DNA from 2 places in the Proteus sp. CA142267 genome. Region 1 is predicted to be linked to the other one. Evidence: predicted binding sites of a transcription regulator. Region 1 holds the regulator's gene; the other holds the start of a gene.
What was found. Region 1 encodes LexA, which represses DNA repair genes until DNA is damaged. Its sites were predicted from a motif close to TNCTGTATGTACATACAGNA; they were not measured.
Positions count from the first base shown of each region.

Region 2: the regulator LexA is predicted to act here: its motif matches at 1,598-1,617, upstream of C0T34_RS09405 (metal-dependent hydrolase).

Region 1 is NZ_QPMG01000015.1:24,374-28,814, reverse strand. Features, by position in the region: gene ssb1 (single-stranded DNA-binding protein SSB1) at 178-705, shown strand; gene zur (zinc uptake transcriptional repressor Zur) at 909-1,439, shown strand; gene lexA (transcriptional repressor LexA) at 1,644-2,255, opposite strand; gene C0T34_RS17420 (diacylglycerol kinase) at 2,383-2,754, opposite strand; gene plsB (glycerol-3-phosphate 1-O-acyltransferase PlsB) at 2,885-4,441, shown strand, end outside.
Region 2 is NZ_QPMG01000004.1:152,700-157,140, reverse strand. Features, by position in the region: gene C0T34_RS09410 (L-cystine transporter) at 1-771, opposite strand, end outside; gene C0T34_RS09405 (metal-dependent hydrolase) at 1,015-1,581, opposite strand; gene hxpB (hexitol phosphatase HxpB) at 1,892-2,560, opposite strand; gene C0T34_RS09395 (YniB family protein) at 2,761-3,300, shown strand; gene C0T34_RS09390 (fructosamine kinase family protein) at 3,435-4,307, opposite strand.

The DNA of each region.
Region 1 (4,441 bases):
TATACAGTATATATAGTGAAATTGAATGGTGATGTAACTCTGTCATTTTGAGACAGAAAAATTTCGACAATGTTCACAATTGAGAAATTCATCACACGTCATATTCAAATTTTAGCGTACGTGATAAACTTATTCGCTTATGATTTCAAAAAATTTACTTTCGCAGGAGTACCTCACATGGCGAGCAGAGGCGTAAACAAAGTTATTCTTATCGGTAATTTAGGGCAGGATCCAGAAATCCGTTATATGCCAAGTGGCGGTGCAGTTGCCAATCTAACACTGGCAACATCAGAAAGCTGGCGCGATAAACAAACCGGTGAAATGAAAGAAAAAACCGAGTGGCACCGTGTGGTAATTTTCGGCAAATTAGCGGAAATTGCGGGCGAATATCTGCGTAAAGGTTCACAAGTGTATATCGAAGGTCAGTTACAAACACGTAAATGGCAAGACCAAAGTGGTCAAGACAGATATAGCACTGAAGTTGTTGTTAACATTGGTGGCTCAATGCAGATGTTAGGCGGCCGTGGTGGCCAAGATGGCGCACCTTCTCAAGGTGGTCAAGGCGGTTGGGGTCAACCACAACAGCCACAAGCATCACAACAATTTAGCGGTGGTGCACAATCTCGCCCAGCACAACAACCAGCTGCCGCACCAGCGCCAAACAATGAACCACCAATGGATTTTGATGACGATATTCCGTTCTGATAGTTACTTGAGAACAATTTATCTAAAATCACTTAAAAAATTAACCCAGCTCAAGCTGGGTTTTTTGTTCTAACAACAGATACTTTTAAAAAGGACGTAATACCACAGTTATTTTCACAAAACCCCACTTTACACAAAGGTTTACTCTTGAAAAATATGATAGGATCTGTGTCATTAACAACGTCTGAGAGCATCTTATCCCCATGAATGAAGAGAAATTGCTCGCTCAGGCAGAAAAGATCTGCCAGAAACGAGGTGTTCGCCTGACTTCACAACGTCTGGCAGTATTACGTCTGATAATGCAGCAACCTTCTGCTATCAGCGCATATGATTTATTGGATTTATTACGCCAAGTTGAGCCACAAGCAAAACCACCTACTGTCTATCGTGGGTTAGAATTTTTACTTGAGCAAGGATTTATCCATAAAATAGAATCCACCAACAGTTATGTACTTTGTCATCATTTTGATGATGTTGAACATACGTCAGTAATGCTAATTTGTGACCGTTGTTTATCTGTCACTGAAAAGAATAGCCATAAAATTGAAGATGCAATTTCATTACTAGCAAAAGAGAGTGGATTTCATTTACGACATAGCGTCATAGAAATTCATGGATTATGTTCACAGTGCCACGAAGCACAAGAGTGTACACATCCTGAAGGTTGCCATCATGATCACAGTATGGATGATAACCTTAAGCAGAAAAAAACCGGCGACTATAAGCCTCGTTGAGCTTATAAAATACAAAAAGCCAGGTGACTTGTATCGTTGTCATAAGCACCTCCGTAATTAAAACACATCATATTGTAATTACATTTGTAGTGAAATGGTGTTTTTTTATACAAATTAGAAATAAAAAAATGCAGATGATTTTGTGGTCTTACATATCATCTGCATCTTTATAAAATAAGTTGTATTGACTTACGTTGGTACAAATTACAGCCATTCGCCGTTACGAATAACCCCTACTGCTAAACCTTCCACAGTAAAGCTTTGTTCGCGTAAATCGACGATAATAGGTGAAAATTCTGGGTTTTCTGCATGAAGTTCAATTTTATTACCGCTTTTCTTAAAGCGCTTTACTGTCACTTCATCTTCGATACGAGCCACAATAACTTGCCCGTTGTGAACATCTTGCGTTTTATGCACAGCAAGTAAATCACCATCCATAATGCCAATATCTTTCATTGACATACCATTAACGCGCAATAAAAAATCTGCACTTGGTTTAAATAGCATTGGGTCAACTTGATAGTGGCTTTCAATATGCTCTTGCGCTAAAAGTGGTTCACCAGCAGCGACTCGCCCAATTAATGGCAGTCCTTCTGGCTCTTCTTCCATTAGCAAACGGATACCTCTGGACGCACCAGAGACAATTTCTATCACGCCTTTACGAGCAAGAGCTTTTAAGTGCTCTTCTGCCGCATTTGGTGAGCGAAACCCAAGTTGGGAAGCTATTTCAGCCCGTGTTGGTGGCATACCCGTTTGCGAAATGTGATCACGAACCAAATCGTAAACCTGCTGCTGCCTTGCAGTTAATGCTTTCATTCCGCCCCCTGTTTGTTTATACAGTCAGACTGTGAGTATATACAGGTATATGACGATTTGAAACCTTAAATGAATATAAAACACGCATCTTTGGATTATTTTTCGACAAAAATCGAATTTTTTAACTTTATGCGAAGAAATGCCCCCAAAGAATGGTTACCCAAGTAAATAATCCCAATATAATAGCGATCAGAACGGCGGCAGAACCCATATCTTTTGCACGTCCGGATAATTCGTGGTATTCAGATCCAATTCGATCGACAACGGCTTCTATTGCACTATTTACTAGTTCCAAGATCACAACCAATACAACGGAACCAATGAGTAAAATGCGCTCTAGACCACTGACATCGATGAAAAATGAAAGGATAATTGCAACCAAGGTCACAATTGCTTCTTGTCTAAAAGCGGCTTCATTAATCCAAGCGGCACGAATGCCTTTGTATGAATAGCCACCGGCTTTGATGATTCGGGTAAGACCTTTATTTTGATTAGCCATAATAAACTCTATCGAAAACAAACGATTATTTTGCCACTTTTCTCTATTAATATTGTCACAGCACCACAGATCTACGAAAGACTTTCTGTTATGCTTTCGAAGTATTGCTAATAAGAGGCTACAACTATTTATGTCAGCTTGGCGTAAACTATATTATAACACATTGAATTTACCACTAAAATTATTGGTAAAAAGCAAACGAGTTCCGACTGATCCTATCGCTGAATTAGGGTTAGATACGTCGCGATCTTTCCTTTATGTTCTGCCTTATCATTCAAAGGCGGACTTACTGACATTACGACAGCAGTGTCTCTCTTTAGGATTGCCTGATCCGCTGCAACCTATCGAAATCAGTGGAACTAAGCTTCCTGCATATGTCTTTATTGATGACGGCCCAAGAGTATTCCGTTACTACTCGCCCGATCCTCGTAAAGATTCCGTGAAGACATTCCACGCTTATCTTGATGCACATCGTAATAACCCACATCTTGATATCGAGATGTTGCCGGTTTCCGTGATGTTTGGACGCTCTCCAGGTCGTGAAGGCCATAATGGCGTTCCACATTTACGTGTGCTTAACGGTATCCAAAAATTTATCGCTATCCTCTGGTTAGGTCGTGATAGCTTTGTTCGTTTTTCACCCACTGTTTCAATGCGTGAAATGGCGAACGAACACGGTACTGACACCAGTATAGCTCGAAAACTTGCGCGTGTTGCGCGTATCCACTTTTCACGTCAGCGTTTAGCGGCTGTTGGTCCAAAATTGCCAGCACGCCAAGATCTCTTCAATAAATTGCTCTCATCGAAAGCCATTGAAAAAGCGATTGAAGATGAATCAAAAGCGAAGAAAATCTCACTTGATAAAGCGCGTAAAAATGCCACAGATATCATGGAGGAAATTGCAGCTAATTTCTCATATGAAGCGGTGCGTATTAGTGATCGCGTATTAAGTTGGACATGGAATAAGCTCTACCAAGGTATCAACGTTTATAATGCCGAGCGAGTACGTAAACTCGCACAAGATGGGCATGAAATCGTTTATGTTCCTTGTCACCGTAGCCACATGGACTACTTACTACTTTCTTATGTGCTTTATCACCAAGGTTTAGTACCACCACATATTGCGGCAGGTATTAACCTCAATTTCTGGCCAGCAGGGCCTATTTTCCGCCGTTTAGGGGCTTTCTTTATCCGAAGAACCTTTAAAGGTAACAAGCTTTACTCCACCATTTTCCGCGAATATTTAGGTGAGCTATTTACACGTGGCTACTCGATTGAATATTTCGTTGAAGGTGGACGTTCTCGTACCGGTCGATTGTTAGATCCTAAAACAGGAACACTTTCAATGACTGTACAAGCCATGTTACGCGGTGAAACACGCCCTATCTCTGTTGTTCCAATTTACATTGGATATGAACACGTTATGGAAGTGGCAACCTATGCCAAAGAGTTACGTGGCGCAACAAAAGAGAAAGAAGGCTTTATGCAGATGGTCAGAGGATTACGTAAATTACGTAACCTTGGTCAAGGCTATGTGAACTTTGGTGAACCGATTTCTGTTGTCCAATACTTAAATCAGGCTGTTCCACAATGGCGTGATGATATTGACCCAATTGAGCCACAACGCCCAAGTTGGTTAAACCCAACAGTAAGCACACTGGCCGATAATATTATGGTTCATATCAAT
Region 2 (4,441 bases), on a different contig from region 1:
GATGTCGTGCATATTTGAGCTTGCAACAACTTTGGTCATCAGAGCCATTACACCGTAAGGTGTTAACATCATAACAATACGAACTAGCTTCATGATCCATGATTGTAAGCAATCAATCGCGACTAAAACTTTCTCACCACGAGGCTGATCTTCTTTGAGTAATTTCAGTGCAGCCATACCTAAGAAAGTAGCAAAGATAACAACGCTAATAATCGATGTTGAGCTGGCACCTGTTAAATCAGCAAATGGATTTTTAGGAATAAATGACAAAATAAGCTGTGGCATCGTTAAGTCAGAAACTTTGCCCATATAATTTTGTTCAAGCGCAATCAGGCGCTGTGCTTCTTGTTCACCTTGCACTAAGCCTTCTGCTGTTAAGCCAAATAAATTAGCAATAACAATACCGATTAAGGCAGAAATAGCAGTAGTGAATAATAGTGTACCAATAGTGAGGCCACTAATTTTTCCTAGTGATGATGCTTGATGCAATCGAGCTACGGCACTAAGAATAGAGGCAAAGACTAATGGCATAATGATCATTTGTAACAGCTGTACATAGCCATTACCCACGATATTAAACCAAAGAATAGATTCTTTAATAATAGGATCGTGTGAGTCATAGAATGCGTGTAATGCTAGTCCAAAAGCAACACCAAAAACTAAACCAACAAGAACTTTCTTTGAAAGGCTCCACTGACGTTGACTTAATTTAGCCAAGATGAGTAATAGCACAACAAAGACGAGTACGTTAATGATTAACGGAAAATTCATCTTAACTCTCCAACGAGATCTTTATTTATATAATTTCGACGATTGTATGCGATATGAGTTCTTAGGTAATAAGAAAGGATATAACAGCACCAATTCGTTATATGGTAACAGGATTGTTAATAACTTTTTATAATTAATTATTATTTTATATAATCGTTTGGTTATAAAAACAAGGAGAGTAGGCATAAAAAGATGTAAGAATTTATAAATAGATAGAGAAACGTAGGGTTTTGTCAGAGGGTGTTAAAAATTAGTGCGCTTATCGTGGTACATCTGTAACCAGTTGTTGACTTGCGAAGGCAGGGTAACAGTAAGGTGAGGTGGTAAAAAAAGTGCGCCAACAAGGATCAAAACAGAGATAAATCTCTCTCCTTTTTTATTATTCTTTTTACCTAAAATAGGTAATGCAAAACGCATTTTTAAAGGCCACAAGAAAGGAACACCAGCGGGAGTTAACATATCGGCAATGAGATGGCTAAGATAGCCCAATAAAAGGGCATGGAAGATATCAGCAGAAATATCCCAACGTGGTGAAACTTGGGTTTCCCACAAAATAGCCAAACCACAAAATGCAAGCAAGCTATGTGTAAAACCTCGGTGACCACAGAGTTTTGATAGAGGTAGAGAGATAATACGGAATAATCGCCCAAGAATAGAACCAGGGTGATCTAAATCAGGTAGAAGCGAGCCCAATAAGACAGCAGGGATCATGTGAAACCAATCACCATGAGCAAGAGCTGGCGTTATTTCAAGCTTCTGCGCTAACACAAGTGTTGCTACAGAAAAAAGTAGATGTCCTTCTGCTGTCATTCCATGTCTGTTCGTTTGCTGTTCATTTATACAGTAATGAAGTATAAAAGGTTTTGACGATAACTAACAGTCAAAAAAGATAAAAATTGTCTTAAATATTAAGGAATAACAGAAATATTTTATTTGATTGATTTAAAAATGATCGAATTTAGGATAAAAAACTAAAAAGTCAGATAAAGGTAAGTGAGCATTAAACGAAATATACAAGTGGAAGTCTTAAAGATAAAAAAGAGTGAGGAGAGTTGTGCACATTAGAAATAGAATAAAAAGGATATCTTACAAGGCAGGATATCCTTTTTATTTATGGCTATTAGCCCAATAAATGCAGTTGCGTTAATTCATTGAGTGATGCAATTTTTACATCAGCTAAGCCCCATTGTTTATCATTAAATTGTTCTGTTGCTGGTACAACGATAGAGCGCATTCTTGCGCCTTTACAAGCAATCATACCATTGCGAGAATCTTCTAATGAAACACAGTGGATAGGATCAAGATTAAGAGCTTTAGCTGCGTTTAGATAAACTTCTGGGTGAGGTTTGCTGTGTGGCAATTCATCGGCAGATACGACGGCAGAGAAGTAATGACGAATATTAAACAACTCAAGTACACGCTCAAGCATAAAGTCAGGAGATGCGGATGCTAGTGCAATTTTTAATCCTGATGATTTGCAAAGCTCTAAAGCATGCTCAACACCCGGTAATAGTGGCTTTGTTTCTTCAACCAATTTGACAACACGAGAAACCATTTTTTGTTTTGCTTCTTGTTTTGAAATGCCTTGCCAAGGTGATGCTCTATACCATAAATCAATGACTTCGTTTATTCTTAACCCAACCATATCGGGCATTGCCGATGCGAGGGATAAATCGACGCCTAATTCAGCAAAGACCTCATGTTCTGCTTGCTGCCAAAATGGTTCAGAGTCGATTAATAAACCATCCATATCAAATATTGCAGCTTCAATAGGGAATTTAAAAGACATGTTACTCTCCATAAATAAGGTCTATGTTGTCGAGTGGCGATTGTAGCAAGAGTTACAAGGAAAATCTTTTTAATCAGTTTCTTATTTATTGTGTAAAATAAATAGAGAGAATAGCTACTATTAATTTATTGTCGTATTAGCCGTTAATTAGACTACGATAAACAGATAAATATTGACGAATTCTACTTAGTGAGGATGTGATGAGTTATCAATATGCAGGATTGTATGCCATTTTAAAGCGTGTACTTGGTTGGCTTATTTTTATTCCTGCCTTTATTTCGACAGCCGTATCATTGATAGGATTGGCTGCGATACAACGCCCAAGTGGTGATGGTGTAAATGCCGTAATTAATGACTTTTTTCGTGTATTAGCGGAAATGGTGCAATTTAATACACCTTTCTTAGGTTTTTTCTGGCGAAATTCACCTATTCCCAATACACAAATGGGATTTAGCCAAGAAAATATTACTTTTTTTGTTATCTTTCTTTTTATGTTTATTGGCTTAGCATTTAGTGCATCAGGATTACGAATTTACCGCCAAGTGAAATATTTGAAGGAAAATATACAAGATCAGCTGATTATAGAACGCGCAATGAAAAGTGGTGTGACAGCTGAGGAATTGCAACAAAATATCAAATTGCCTCGACATACTATATTTACGCAAATTATGGTGCTTTATCTTTCGCCTCTAATTGTCATTGCAATAGGCTATTTCTTGATGAAATTCTTAGGATGGTAACACTGTTTTAAAGTGAACGAGGACGGTTCATTTATATTAATTAAAGGGAAAAATAAACCTCGCACAACTGAATCTGGCGAGGTTATACTTTTAGTTTATGTATCTTATCTCAGCAGGACTTCACTCGTTTCCTATTAAGGTGTTGCTAATAGGTCGTCAATTATTTTTCTAACTTCTAAATAATTTTCTTCTCCTCCAAATAAGTTACAACGGTTAAGGAAGAAATAGAGTTGGTAAATAGGCTGACGTGATAAAAACTTATCTGATAGTGGCCAAACACTTTGATAGCCATCGAAAATATTTGCAGGTACTGCTGTGCAAAGCGGTAACATCGCGATATCACACTCTCGATCACCCCAATAACAAGCAGGATCAAACACCGTACCTTCTGATTGACCAATTGCAGCACAGTTTTTAGGCCATAAGTTACCGTGAAGCAAAGAGGGTTGAGGGGTATGATCAGCAAGGCGATGATTGATGATTTTAGTGATCTCGTCGATATCCCCAAAAATCATGCCTTTCTCGGAAGCTAGTTGTAGCTGAAAGCCAATACGTTTTTCCGAATAAAAGTGATTCCAGCGTTTTTCCCAGCTATTGAGTTGAGGAGTGGTATCGATTTGGGTATCGAAATCAAAGCCATAGCTAGGTTGATCTTCCCACTGATGTAGCCTTGCTAGCTGTTGTCCGAAGCAGTAGGCACTATGAGGTGTAAATGGTTGAACAGGCAAAAACTCAAGAAGTAGGAAGCTGGCATCTTTACTATTACCGATACCAAGAACCCGAGGAGTTCGAATTGTTTGGCTTTTTGCCAACATTTCGAGTTGTTCTGCCTCATTTTTAAAATTAGGCAGAAATTCACGCAAGTTGGATTTCACAAAAACAGGCGTATCACCATAATAAATTTTCCATGTATGATGAATATCGCCACTAGAAAGGTGAATTTTTTCGTTTATCTTTGCTGAAAATCCTAAGTTTGATTCCAGTAAACGACCTATATTCTGCCACATACTTACACCTCGCAAAGTTGTTTACTTAGTAGACCCAAATAAAATAATAACGAGCGATGTTTATACTATGACAATAACACTTTAATTAAATCAATAAAGTATAAAGCTAAAAAACGGGATGATTATCCCGTTTT